Regions from separate parts of the Clostridium malenominatum genome, predicted to be linked through region 1. Evidence: predicted binding sites of a transcription regulator. Region 1 holds the regulator's gene; the other holds the start of a gene.
What was found. Region 1 encodes NrdR, which represses ribonucleotide reductase genes. Its sites were predicted from a motif close to CACNANATNTNGTG; they were not measured.

Region 1 (7,529 bases):
GATTTTTTGCCTTAAAGTTTTTTGCTGCTTCTTGTACTAATGGTTGAAGTGCAGTAGATCCTACCGCTGTTATTGTGCCAGAAATAGTATTTACATTTTTATTTTCACTTTCAGTTTTATCTTTTCCACCACATCCTGCAAATACTCCTGTCATTAATGTTAATGATAATGCTGCTATTAGAGTTCTAATGCCTTTTTTATTCATTTATTAACCCTCCATTAAAATCATTTATTTTATCTACTATATTTATCATAGTATATGGAAGTTAACCAAATATTATAGGCATGTTAAAAAAAATTTACATAAAGAAATAAGCATGCAGTGTTTTTCACTACATGCTTACCTTTTTAATAGGTATTGTTACAATAAAATTACTTCCCTTTCCAACTTCACTTTCCACCTCTATAGTACCCTCAAAAGAAAGAATAATATGCTTAACTATAGCAAGTCCAAGCCCCGTTCCACCCTCTACTCTACTTCTTGCCTTATCTACTCTATAAAACCTTTCAAATATTCTTCCAATATGATCCTTAGGTATACCTACCCCTGTGTCTTTAACTTCTATTATAATTTTGTTATTATAAACTTTCTTTTTTACATATACAGCACCATTTTCTTCTGTGTACTTTACAGCATTGTCTACCAAGTTCAACATCATTTGTTTAAATCTGTCTGCATCCCCTTGTATTATAGGTAGGTTCTCACCTTCAATTGTTATTGCTATATTTTTCTTCATAGCATAGTTATTTACTAAACTACATACATCTTCAATAATACTATTAACATCGGCAACTTCTTGTTTTATTTCCCTATTATTTTCAATATGGGATAAAACAAGTATATCATTAATTAATCTGGTTAGTCTTTCCGCTTCATCGTTAATAATGTTTAAGAACTTCTCTTTATTTATAGGATCATCTACGTATCGTAAAGTTTCAGCAAAGCCTTTAATAGAAGTTAGGGGTGTTTTCAATTCATGAGAAACATTGGCAACAAATTGAGACCTCATATTTTCTAATCTTTTAATTTCGGTTATATCTTGTACTACAGCTACTGTTCCCATCAATTGTCTTCCGTTAAATATATCTGCGGTTTTTATCCTAAGTTCTCTTTCCTTAGGATTTAATATTTTTATTTCTCTATATTCATCTATGGAATTTTTTAAAATATCCTCTAACTCAAAGTTTCTAATATAGTCTAATAAATTACATCCTATTATGTCTTTTTTTATTCCAAAAATTTTATTTGCATAAGGGTTTATAATTATCACTTTAAAATTTTTATCTACTGCTATAACTCCACTTTCCATACTAGTTAGTATAGCTTCAAGTTTATTTTGTTTGTCTATTACATCATTTATTGTTAGTTGGAGCTTTTGAGCCATATTATTAAAGGTTTTAGACAATTGTCCTATCTCATCTCTAGAGTGTATATTTACCCTCCTATGCAACTCTCCCGCTGCAACTCTTGATGTTATAAATTCTAAATTTTTAATAGGCTTAACTATTTCTAAGGAAAACTTTGACGAAAACACTAAAGATGTAATTATGGCCAGTATGAGTACAATAACATAATAGCTACTATATTCTTTCTTAAAACCTGATATCCTCTTCATTTCCATGGAGCTTCTTATGATATATTCATCATTTACGAACATGGCCACGTACATGTTATCCGTTTTAGTGGAAGTACTATATCTTATGGCATATCCACTTCCGGTATTTTTTGCTGAAATAACCTCTTCCCTGTTATTATGGTTCTCCATTTCTAATCCGTCTACTTTAGAATCTCCAACCACTTCTCCCTTTTTATTTATAATAGTGACTCGTATATCATTTTCCTTAAAGCTTTTCTTTATAATACTATCCAAGCCTTCTTTATCAATATATTTTAAAACACTTGCTACTAATTCATTATTAGATTTTAAAGCTTTTTTAGTATTTTCTATGTATTGATAGTTTTGTATAATTAAGAAAAAACTCATTACCAAAGTCAAGCTAATTGTTAAGGTTAGGAACATATATATCATTAATTTTTTTTTCATTTTATCACCTGTCTATTCCGAATAATTAAATCTATATCCTACTCCCCTTATGGTTTCAATATGTTTAGGACTTTTGTCATCTTCTTCTATCTTCTGCCTTAAATGCCTAATGTGCACATCGACAGTTCTAGTTTCCCCAATGTACTCGTATCCCCATATTTTGTCTAGTAAAAAATCTCTTGTTAAAACTCTCCCTTTATTCTTAATAAAAGTTTCAAGTAGTTCATATTCTTTTAAAGTTAAATCTATCTTTTCTCCTTCCTTTGAAACTTCATGTTTTTCAAAATCAATTTTTATGTTTCCAAAGATAAAATCATTATTCTCTATGGTAGAAACTCCCGTTCTTCTCAAAAGAGCTTTCACCCTAGCAACTAATTCTCTAACTGAAAAAGGCTTAGTAATATAATCATCAGCCCCTAATTCTAATCCAAGTACTTTATCTAATTCCTCACCTTTAGCCGTTATCATTATAATCGGGGTGGTAGATATGGCATTATTCATTCTTATTCCCTTGCAAACATCATATCCATCCATACCTGGCAACATAACATCTAAAAGAACTAAATTAGGCCTTTCATTTTTAACAATTTCAAAAGCATCCTTACCATTATCTGAACATATTACATTGTAGCCTAAGTTCTCTAAGTTAAATTTCAAAAGCTCCCTAATATTTTCCTCATCATCAACAATTAAAATTTTTTCATCAGTCATAATAACCCTCCAACATTTTACCTATATTATAGCATTATTTTAAGCAAATTTAATTTTGACTCCATACATTTAACATGCCTTAATATAGTTTTAACATTAAAAATGGTTTTATGTCTACCATAAAACCATTTAACAAACTACTTATTTGAAATTAATCTTTTAATCTCATCTATAAAAGTATTAACATCTGTAAATTGTCTGTATACAGATGCAAATCTAACATAGGCTACCTCATCTATTTTTTTTAAGTTATCCATAATAATTTCACCTATGTATTCAGATTTAACCTCTGTTATCATTTGATTGTTTATATGTTTTTCTACTTCATCAGCTATGTTTTCAATTTGGCTTCTAGACACTGGCCTTTTTTCACAAGCTTTAATAACTCCATTTATGATTTTACTTCTGTCAAAATATTCCCTGCTCATGTTCTTTTTAATAACCAATACGGGTATATTTTCTACCTGTTCATAAGTGGTGTATCTTTTACTGCATTTTAAACATTCTCTTCTTCTCCTTATTGATTCATTTTCCTCTGTTGCCCTTGAATCTACAACTTTACTTTCATTATACCCACAAAATGGACATTTCATATATCTTCTCCCGCCTTTTTCTAAAGTAATGTATTATAACCCTATTATAATATAACTCTACTATGGTTTGCCAATAAAATATTCTTCACCCTCTACTAATATTACATCTACCCCTATTTTCCTTATTTTATCCCAGGGAATTTCTATGTCCGTATTCTTTCCAAACCAGGATATCTTTTGGGATGGAATTATTATTGAAACTACTTTGCTATTTTCTATATCTATTTTAAAATCCCTCATATATCCTAATTTAGTACCAGAATTAATATCTATTATTTCCATAGTTCTTAAGTTGTTAATAGAATGATAAGTTAATTCCATTTTTTCTTCCCCCTTTTATTCTCTATTACATATTATGATTCACATCTTTATAATATAATAAAAAAAGAACTTTACTTAGTAAAATTCTTTTTTATTAATCCTATTTTAAACGTATTTTTTCATATGTTTTAAAGCTGTTTTTTCTAACCTAGATACTTGAGCTTGTGATATTCCTATTTCGTCTGCGACCTCCATTTGTGTTCTACCATCAAAAAATCTTAATGTCAGTATTAGTTTTTCTCTATCGTTTAATTTTTTCATAGCTTCTTTGATGGATATATTTTCAAGCCAGCTATCATCTACATTTTTGCTATCGCTAATTTGATCCATTACATAAATGGCATCGCCGCCATCATTATAAATGGGTTCAAATAAAGATACTGGATCTTGTATTGCATCTAAAGCAAATACTACTTCTTCTCTTGGTATGTTTAGCTCCTTGGCAATTTCTGACACCGTTGGTTCTTTATTATTCTCAGCAATTAACCTATCTCTTACTTGTAGAGCTTTATAGGCAATATCTCTAAGGGACCTGCTAACTCTTATTGAATTATTATCCCTTAAATATCTTCTTATTTCACCTATAATCATAGGCACTGCATAAGTTGAAAACTTTACATTCTGACTTAAATCAAAGTTATCAATGGCTTTTATGAGACCTATGCAGCCTACCTGGAATAAATCATCAACATTTTCACCTCTGTTATTAAACCTTTGGATTACACTTAACACTAATCTTAAGTTACTCCTAATGAATGTCTCCCTGGCTTCATCATCTCCTGCTTGCATTTGTTTTAATAATTTTACCATTTCCTTTTCCTTTAAGACAGGTAGTTTTGATGTATTTACTCCACAAATTTCAACTTTGTTTATCATCATATGTAATCAGCCCCTTCTATATTGTTGCATTTTAATTATTTCCTCAGAAGCTGATTTTTATACAAATATGTTTTTTATAACATTTTATTTATTTCTTTTTTAAGTCTTTTAATTATTCTTTTTTCTAGTCTAGAAATGTAAGATTGTGATATTCCAAGCATATCCGCTACTTCTTTTTGAGTTTTTTCTATTTTCCCTCCTAAACCAAATCTTAAATTCACAATTTCTTTTTCTCTGTTTGTAAGTTTTCCCATGGCTATGAAAAGTAATTGTTTGTCTACTTCGTCTTCTATTAAATTATACACTACATCATTTTCAGTTCCTAGAATATCAGATAGCAATAGTTCATTTCCATCCCAATCCACATTCAAGGGCTCATAAAATGATATTTCAGCTTTTACTTTACTGTTGCGTCTTAAATACATTAAAATCTCATTTTCTATACATCTAGATGCATATGTAGCAAGCTTTATTTTCTTTTCTGGATCAAAGGTATTTACTGCCTTTATTAAACCAATAGTGCCTACAGACACTAAGTCTTCCACATTTACTCCCGTATTTTCAAATTTTCTAGCAATATAAACTACTAATCTTAAATTTCTTTCTATCAATATAGATCTTACACTTTCATCTCCAAAGGTTAATCTTTGAACTAAATTTTCTTCCTCTTCCTTTGTAAGAGGTGGTGGGAGAGCGTCATTCCCCCCAATATAATATACCTTTCTTGCAAATATCTTAAGCTTACTTATTATATTGTTTAGAAGTAATTTTATGTTTATCATGTTCTAACCTCCCTATAATATTCCCCTAGATAATAAACCTTGGTAATCTCCAACCTGACTTAATTTATTATTACAAAAGGCTATTAATGCTTCTTTTTCTTCCCCTACATCATCTTTATAAACCATTATTTTCTCAGGTTTAATTGCTGCCATTCTTCCATATTGACCATTTATCACGCTATAAGGTATATAATAATATTTGTAATTTTTAATGTCTTCTTTACTAAATAAATCTTCTTCTACAATAATTACCGGTAAATTTGTTACAGGCTCTACCAACTCATTTCCCGTATCTAAAAAAGCTTTTATTTTTTTTACAGAACCATCTAATACTATTTCTACTCCATAAATATAGTTATTTAAGGCTTTTCTATCTTTTACAAATATTATTAATCTACTCAATACTATGTATATTATCATTATAGCTATCATTAGTTTTTTGTAAGAGAAATTCAAAATTATTCCCCTATCTAAAGCTCCTCCATTTTTATTAAACTCTGTAAATACACATAGCCCAGCCAATAACATAGAATATAAAATAAAAATAGCAGTACCTTTGATGTTAAACAGTATGTCCTTCTTTTGAAAGGAAATTAATATCATTATAAATGCTATAATAATTTTTATTGGTAAACTGTTAAGTAAATACAAACTTTCAAACAGCATTGTAATTACGTACAGAGCTCCTACCATTGCACTTATAACTGTGTTTAATTTTTTAATCTTAATTTTTAATGTATCCGCTGTTAAAATAATTAAAAAGGTGTTTACTATAAAATTTTCTAATATTAATACATCTAAAAAAATAACCATAGCCCCTCACCTCTTATAGATTATTATATAACTTACCATTTCAAAATTTTGTCATAATTTATTTATTATTCCTATTTTTTTTATTTATATTCTGCCAATATAAATAAAAAAATCTGACCATTTTATTATTTGGTCAGATTTTTTATAAAATTACTTAATTATCTTCTTTGTCTACGTAGAAATGTAGGTATTTCTATATCATCTTCGTTATAATTGTCTAAATTTGCTTCCACAGTAGCAGCTGCTTCTAAACCAGCCTTCGCTGTATTAATTTTTGCATTCACTACATGGGAATTTTTATCCTTTACTGCTCCTTTTTCCTGTTCAAATCCTGTAGCTATTACAGTAATTCTTATTTCATCTTTTAAAGTTTCATCAATTACGGCTCCAAATATAATATTTGCATCTGGATCCGCAGCTTGTTGTACTATTTCAGCAGCTTCGTTTATTTCTAATAATCCTAAATCAGAACCACCAGTAATGTTTAACAATACTCCTGTGGCACCGACTATAGATGTTTCTAAAAGCGGACTAGATATGGCTTGTTTAGCAGCTTCTTGCGCTCTGTTATCTCCAGAGGCTTGTCCAACACCCATGTGTGCTAGTCCTTTATCAATCATAATAGTTCTTACATCAGCAAAGTCAAGATTAACTAAACCAGGTATAGTTATTAAGTCTGATATACCTTGTACCCCTTGTTTTAATACATCATCTGCGAATCTAAAAGAGTCCACTAAAGTAGTTTTTTTGTCAACTATATTAAGTAGTCTTTCATTAGGAATAGTTACTAAAGTATCTACACTGTCTCTTAAATTTTTTACTCCCATTTCGGCATGAAGCATTCTCTTTCTTCCTTCAAATGGGAAAGGTTTAGTTACAACCCCAACGGTAAGTATACCCATGGATTTTGCGATGCTGGCGATTACAGGAGCTGCTCCTGTTCCAGTACCTCCACCCATTCCAGCGGTTATAAAAACCATGTCTGCTCCTTTTATAGCTTGAGAAATTTCTTCTTTACTTTCTTCAGCGGCTTTATGTCCAATTTCTGGATTAGCACCTGCTCCTAGTCCCTTAGTTAATTTATCTCCAATTTGAATTTTTTGAGAAGCATGGGATAACATTAATGCTTGCTTATCTGTATTAACCGCTATAAATTCTACATTCTTTAATCCTTCTTTGATCATTCTATTTACAGCGTTGTTTCCTCCACCACCACATCCAATTACTTTTATTTGCGCAAATTGTTTTACATCTACATCAAAATCTAGCACAATAATACCTCCTTATTTATATTAAAAAAAGTCTGTGAAAAATCCTTTTATTTTAGAAAAAAAGCCATCTCCTCTATCTTCTTCATAATCATCTTTTTCATCATCCCAGATTGA
Region 2 (7,529 bases), on a different contig from region 1:
AGAAGCTAGTAAAATACTATTTAACAAAAGCAAAACTGAATTATCCTATAGAAAAATTAATAAGTCTACAGATTATTCAAAACCAGATTGGGAAACAAAATTAATTTATACAATTAGGGATAGTTATAATTATAACTTCACAGCATTAAGAGTAGATGGATTTACAGGCAAGATTTTAAATGATTCCGGAGAAGAAATTGATGAAAATATAGAAGTATATATGAAAAAAATAAAGGGAAGTCCTTATGAAAAGGAATTAACAATTTTAGCTCATAATGGCGTAATGGACACAGCTAGTTTTGAAGCTACGAAAGAAATTACTAAAATGGATTTTATAAAAATGCTGGTTAATGCTAAAGGTTATAGACCTTATTTGTTAAAGGAATCAAGCAAACTGAGCTTTGATAGCGGAATGAATAAAAGTGATGCAAATTATAAATATCTCCAATTAGCAGTTCACTATGGAATATTAGAAAACAAAGAAGGTAAATTTGATCCTAAGGAAAAGGTTACAAGAAACGATATGGCTAAGATATTAGTTAAGTTTTTAGGATATGATAAGCTAGCTAATTCAAAGGACATTTTTTCATTAAAAGTAAAAGATTTAAAAGATATAAAAAATGAAGATATAGGATATATAGCAATTGCAAAAGGTCTAGGAATTCTGCAAGAACAAAACAATAATATAAGACCAAAAGCAAATGCAACATGGACAGAACTTTCAATTGGCGTTTATAAAGTCTTAGACAATATAAGAAGAGGATATTAAATAAAAAAAGCCTCAAGAGTCAAATGTAGACTCTTGAGACTTTTTTTTATTATTAACTACATCCAGTAGTTGATCCACAGTCTAAGCAAACCATGCAAGTTCCGTTTCTTACCATTCTGCTACTGGAACAGTGGGGACAAGTACTACCATAAACTCTTTCACCTTCAACTTTTTTTCCATCAAAAGTTTCATGTGTGTTAGAAGAGATTGCTTGTTCCTCAGTTTCACTATTAGTTTTCAAATCATAATTTTCGGGCTTTACTTGACATCTAGAATAGTCACCTAATTCAATATCAATAACCTTACTAATTAAATCAGAAATTGAACTAACATATTTTATATAAGGATGTTTTTGCACAAAACCATAAGGTTCATATTTCTGTCCCCTAAGCATTCTAGCAATGTCCTGAGGTGCTACGTGATGTTGTAACATTACAGATAATGTTTTTGATAATGAGTTTAATAGACCCATTATAGTAGTTCCTTCCCTATCAGTAGTTATATATATTTCAGATATTTCTCCATTTTCTCTTCTATTTACAGTAGTGTATATTTTAACATCATTTATTTGAGCAGGATGAGTAGTTCCTCGTCTTATTCCTAGAGGTTTATCACGTTTAGAATATTTAACACCTTTTTTTAGCTCTTTAGCTTTGGCTAAAAGCTGATTATAAGTCAAATCTTCTAATTTTAAATCTTTATCAGAGCTTAAACTTGTATTTAAAGGTTGACTTGCCTTTGACCCATCTCTGTATAAAGATATTCCTTTTATTCCAAGCCTCCATGAGGTTAAAACAACATCTTGGAATTCTTCTAGGGTTGCTTCCCTAGGTAAGTTTACTGTCTTTGAGATAGCACCTGAAATTAATGGGGTTATAGAAGCTACCATAAGTACATGGCCCATTGGCTCTATAAATCTTTCTCCACTTCCACATTTATTAGCTGTATCGAAGATAGGTAGATGTTCTTCTAATAAATGAGGGGCTCCCTCTATTTTTCCATCTAATAATTTTTCATATTTATAACCGTCTCTCTCTACGGTTTCCTTTTCAAGTACATAATCCATAATATCCTGTATTTGATCATCTGAATAACCAAGGTTACTTAAGGAAATTTTTATTACAGGATTTATTACGGTCATCATTCCACCGCCAGATAACTTCTTATAGACTACATGGCTGAAAAATGGTTCTATAGAAGTTGCTCCGCAGTCCATAGCAAAAGATATAGTTCCAGTAGGAGCAATTACAGAAACTTGAGCATTTCTATATCCAAATTCTTCTCCGTAATGTAACGCTTCAATCCAACATTTTTTTACTAGTGTGCTTATATTTGAGAAGGATTCTTGTTCTAATATATTATGATTTATAGCCAAGGGTTTGTAATTAAGTCCTTCAAAATCTGATACTTCCATTGCACCAGCTACTCTAGCATGATTTCTTATAACCTTTAACATGTGCGGTTTATTGATTTCATATTTATTAAATGTCCCTATTTCTTTAGCCATTAGTGCGGATGTAAAATAGGAGTATCCTGTTAAGATTCCTATTAATGCAGCAGAAATATTTCTAGCTTCTTCTGAATCATAAGGGTATCCTAAAACCATTAATAAAGAAGCTAAATTGCTTATTCCAAGTCCTGTAGCCCTAAACATATAGGTTTTTCTAGCGATATCTTCTGTTGGGAACTGACCCCAGTGTATGGACCCTTCTAAAATTAGCTGGACCATTCCAACAACATGAACATAACCTTCTAAATCTATAGATTTTGTAGCATGGTCATAGAATTTATAAATATTTATTGAGGCTAAGTTGCAGGAACTATCGTCTAAAAATGCATATTCTCCACAAGGATTAGTTGAGTTAATTCTATTATGCTTTGCATTATACTCACCATCTTCACCAGAGGGACAAGTATGCCATGCATTAAAAGTATCAGAAAATTGTGGCGCAGGATCTGCACATTGCCAAGCGCTATTATTAAAGGCATCCCATAGAGATTTAACTTTAACTGTTTTGTTTAAAGAGCCATCTACTCTACCTAGTAGTTCTACAGTTTCTTCAGGATTTGTTGATAGTTCTTCAACTTTTTTCATGAATTTATCAGAAAATCTAATGGAATTATTACTATTTTGACCTGATACTGTTTCATAAGCGTCCCCATCTATATCTGTATCGTATCCCATTTTGCCTAAAGCTCTAACTTTATCCTCTTCGTGGGCTTTCCAAGTTATAAAATCTAATATTTCAGGATGATCTACATCTAAACAAACCATTTTAGCTGCACGTCTTGTTGTTCCACCAGATTTTATAGCTCCAGCATTTCTATCTAAACCCTTTAAAAAGCTCATTAAGCCTGAAGATACACCACCGCCAGATAGCTTTTCACCTTTTGCTCTTATTGAAGAGAAATTGGTACCTGTCCCCGAACCACCTTTAAATAGCTTGGTTTCTGTTACGTATTGTTCGGATATGGAATGAGAACCTAAAAGCTTGTCTTGTATAGATAAAATGAAACAAGCTGAGGCTTGAGTCCTAGAATAATTATCCTCTGTTTCAACTACTTTATTTAAAATTGGATTAAAATAAAAATTTCCTTGTTTACTTCCTTTTATATCGTAACTTTGCGCAAGCCCAGTATTAAACCATTGGGGAGAATTAGGAGCATACATTTGAGCAAGAAGAGCATAAACCATTTCGTCATAAAAAATTTCTTTTTCTTTATAAGAGGCAATTATACCTTCATCCATTAAAGACTCACACCAAAAATTAACCATTCTGTGAGCTACCATCTTCATGCTATTTTCATATCCACAATCATTTGGCACTCCTGCTTTTCTAAAATATTTAGATGCAATAATGTCACAAGAGTTCTGAGAATAATGCTCTGGAAATTCTAAATCCTTCATGTCTACTAAAACTTTACCGCTCTTATAGTCCTTTAAAAATACGTCTACTTTCTTCCAAGTGAATAAATCATATACTGTTAAATTGCTTTTGTTTTCAAGTTCTTTAGTATAATATCTTTTTATCATATTATGTACTGAATCTATTTTATTAAAAAATTCCAATGTGAATACCTCCCTAAATATAATCCTAATCTAGTATACAATATAAAATATAAATGTAAAAGTTTCATATACCAGCATATATTGTATTATAACATATAATTTCACACTATATATTGTGTTTTTATCAATTTATTAAGTTTATTATAATATATAATTATGTCCGAAAAATAATAAATAATCAAAAAATATAATAATTACTTTTTTAACAATCATCGCTTTAAAGTATTGACAATTACAAGGTTAAAGAATAATATGAAGAAGGATAGATAAATTTAAATTTTAAAAATACTTTTTAAAAGGTGATGAATATGAATATAACTCAAGAAGCTGATTATGCAATTAGAGCTATCCTTATATTGTCAATGGAAGGTGAAGGTGCAAAACTAGATGCAAGAACCATTGCTGAAAGGGGTACCATTCCATTAAGATTTCTCTTAAAATTATTAAGAAAATTGATTCACTCTGATATAATAAAATCATACAGAGGGGTCAATGGTGGATATGCTCTTAATAAAAAAAGAGCTGATATAAATTTAAAAGAAGTAATTGAAGCAGTAGATGGCCCTATAGCGATTAATAGGTGTTTAAAGAATGTTGATTTTTGTAATAATAATAATACACAAAATTGTAAAACTCACTATTACTTAAGTAAAGTACAAGAAACATTGATAAGTGAATTAGAAAAAATTAATTTTGAAATATTAACTAGCTCTAAATAATAGTAACTATATGATTGTTTATGAAAATCCATTATAAATGTTTAAGATTGTCTAAATAATAACAATCATTTTCGGAATTATGACCTCTTTTAATTATGTTGCATTTTCTACAAGGGTCTTTCTTACTTCTTAAATTAAAAGTTAAATATAGTAGGTGCTAGGTACGGGTATATTAGTATGTATGAGTATCAGTAGAAGTTTGTAAGCAATTAGAGGAATAAATTGATATATGTAGAATATAATGTTTATAAATTCATTAATTGAAAGAGAGTGATTCTATGGTTAAAAATTATATGGAGATAATGGTAGATAACTTATTACCAACGGTTTTAGATAAATATAGTAATATTTGTACCTGTGAAAAATGTATTGAAGATATAAAAGCTATAGCTCTTAATAGTTTAAAGCCTACATATGTAGTTTCTGAAGAGGGAAATATATTTGTTAAAACTAATGAATTAAGTATTCAATTTAAGGCAGACGTATTAGGTGCATTAACAAAAGCTATAGAAATTGTAAGTAAAAATCCAAAACATTAAATTAATTTAGGGAATAGAGCTTAGCTCTATTCCCTATTGTTTTATAGATGTGATAGTATATAATAATTCCATAGATACTAAGATGAAATGAAGGTGAACTTATAATGGATGTTAAAGATTTTGTAGTTTCACTAAAAGAAAAGGGGTTCGAATTGCTTTCAGGTATTAATGGACTAGAAAAACCCTTAACCAGCATAAACATGATGGAAAATCCAGATACGTTGAAATGGATAAAATCTGGTGAGTTTTTATTAACTACTGGGTACTTTATGAAAGACGATGAGGAGTTACAATTAAATTTCATTAGAGAGTTAAGTAAAATTGGTGCTGCAGGGATTGGCATAAAAAAAAATAGATATATTTTAGAACTATCGGACAGAGTGCTTGAGGAGGCTAAGGCCTTATCTTTACCTATTATTGAAATACCCTATGAGTTTAGTTTATCTGATGTAAGTAGTATGTTTTACAAGGAGCTTTATGAACGTCAAAGTAAAAAGCTAAGAAGATCTTTTGATATACATGAGCAGTTTATGAATATAGTTATAAACGGGGGAGGTATTAAGGAATTAACGGAGGAACTAGGGGATATAATAAATAATCCCGTATTAATTACCGATGAACATGGGAAAATAATTTCTAATAAAAACTTTCTAAATCATGAATACTATATTAAAGATTTGTTTATTAATGTAAATAATGAATATATGTTGAAAAATGATTTTATAAATGAGTACTGTAATAATGATGAGTTTCCAAAGGAAGCAATAAAATATACTGATGAAATAAATGGAGAGGAGGTATCTTTTAGAATTAAGCCTATAGTTTCTGATAAAGAGGTATACGGATATATCATAGTTGCAGAAACTAATAGAAAAATGATTGAATTAGATTATATAGCTGTTGAAAGAGCATTAATTATAATAATGCTTGAAAGAATGAAGCAAAAGGCTATAGATGAAGCGAAACATTTTATGAGAAGAGACTTTTTTGATGAGCTAATCGAAGGTAAAATACGTTCAGAGAATGAGATTGAAAGCCTAGGTAATATGTACGGATTAAATTCTCTATATAATTATTCTTGTATGATTATTGAAATAAGTGATGCAAATAATATACCAAACGTCTATTTAGAAATAAGTATAATGCGACAAATGAGAGAAGAAACTATTAAAATGATTGAAGATAAATCTTCTAAAAAAAATATAAAAACAATATCTATTATAAGGGGAGCATATATTATTACTTTTATACCTACGAAGATTTCAGAGGATTCAAAGGAGAGCAGAGAATTTACAGTAGAATTTGGTAAAGTTATAAAAGAGGAATTTTTAAAAAGATACAATGGCTATAATATAAGAATAGGAATTGGAAAAGCTTATAAAATAATCAATATATCTAAAAGCTTTAAGGAAGCTATGGAAGCTAATAAAATAATAAAAAAAATGAAAAATAGAGAAGTGGTTGTGCACTTTGATGATTTTGTTATATATCATCTTTTAAATTCTTCTGGAAATACTGAAGCATTAAAGGATTTTTATAATAACTCAATAAAAAAATTAGTTGAATATGACATTGAAAACAATACAAATTTGGTAGAAACTCTAGAAAAGTATTTTATATGTAAAGGAAACATGAGTGAGGCTGCTAAAGCCTTGTATATTCATAGAAATACCCTTTTGTATAGGCTTGATAAAATTAAGGAAATATTAAATACTAACTTGGAAAATGGAGAGGAAAATTTAGAACTTCAATTAGGAATTCATATTATGAGATTATTATCCTTTGATAACAAGGAGCCCGTATAAAAAGGGCTCTTTTTGTGTTTAAAAACTAAATTTTAATGTTTGTGCAAATTGCACAATAGACTATTCGGAATTTTTGGCATACTGTTGATGGAATTGAGGAATTAATAAACTATAATTATAACTGCATAGGGGGATAGAAAATGTTTAAGGTTGATTTTATAAGTATGCCCGTATTAGATAATATGTATAGGTTAAATGGTAGCAAAGTTCACTCTATCTTTAAAAATGTAGTTAATTTTGAATACCGTGGTAAGTTAATATCTATACAAAATTCAAATGTGCCCAAAGGTCCATTAAGCATTTCTATCAAAGAAACTATAAATTTTTTAGACCTTCCTATTAAAATGGAAGATGTTATTACAGTAAAAAAAGACGTGATTTATATTGGCAGCATATCAGTAAATATAGAAAGACCTCTAATTTGGGACCCCTCATTAAAATATTATTCCCTTCTTCTTTGTAATAATAAAAAGCACACTAATAAAATTAAAAGTTTAGTAATACTAAATGGAAAATCTGGTGGAATTAAAGAAGAGGTTCTTTCGATTATTGCTGGGGACAGTTATAAAACTTATTATGATAAAAACAAATCAAATGTAGTAAATGTATTAGAAGAAGTTTACTTTG

Region 2: the regulator NrdR is predicted to act here: its motif matches at 3,944-3,957, upstream of ABDZ69_RS15215 (vitamin B12-dependent ribonucleotide reductase).

Annotation. Positions count from the first base shown of each region.
Region 1 is NZ_BAAACF010000001.1:1,359,640-1,367,168, reverse strand. It holds gene ABDZ69_RS06890 (phosphate ABC transporter substrate-binding protein) at 1-205, opposite strand, end outside; gene pnpS (two-component system histidine kinase PnpS) at 333-2,045, opposite strand; gene ABDZ69_RS06880 (response regulator transcription factor) at 2,058-2,756, opposite strand; gene nrdR (transcriptional regulator NrdR) at 2,894-3,349, opposite strand; gene ABDZ69_RS06870 (YlmC/YmxH family sporulation protein) at 3,410-3,670, opposite strand; gene sigG (RNA polymerase sporulation sigma factor SigG) at 3,776-4,549, opposite strand; gene sigE (RNA polymerase sporulation sigma factor SigE) at 4,624-5,331, opposite strand; gene spoIIGA (sigma-E processing peptidase SpoIIGA) at 5,344-6,144, opposite strand; gene ftsZ (cell division protein FtsZ) at 6,303-7,415, opposite strand; gene ftsA (cell division protein FtsA) at 7,437-7,529, opposite strand, start outside.
Region 2 is NZ_BAAACF010000006.1:153,788-161,316, reverse strand. It holds gene ABDZ69_RS15220 (YcdB/YcdC domain-containing protein) at 1-769, shown strand, start outside; gene ABDZ69_RS15215 (vitamin B12-dependent ribonucleotide reductase) at 822-3,803, opposite strand; gene ABDZ69_RS15210 (RrF2 family transcriptional regulator) at 4,148-4,558, shown strand; gene ABDZ69_RS15205 (late competence development ComFB family protein) at 4,837-5,097, shown strand; gene ABDZ69_RS15200 (PucR family transcriptional regulator) at 5,202-6,902, shown strand; gene ABDZ69_RS15195 (oxamate carbamoyltransferase subunit AllH family protein) at 7,043-7,529, shown strand, end outside.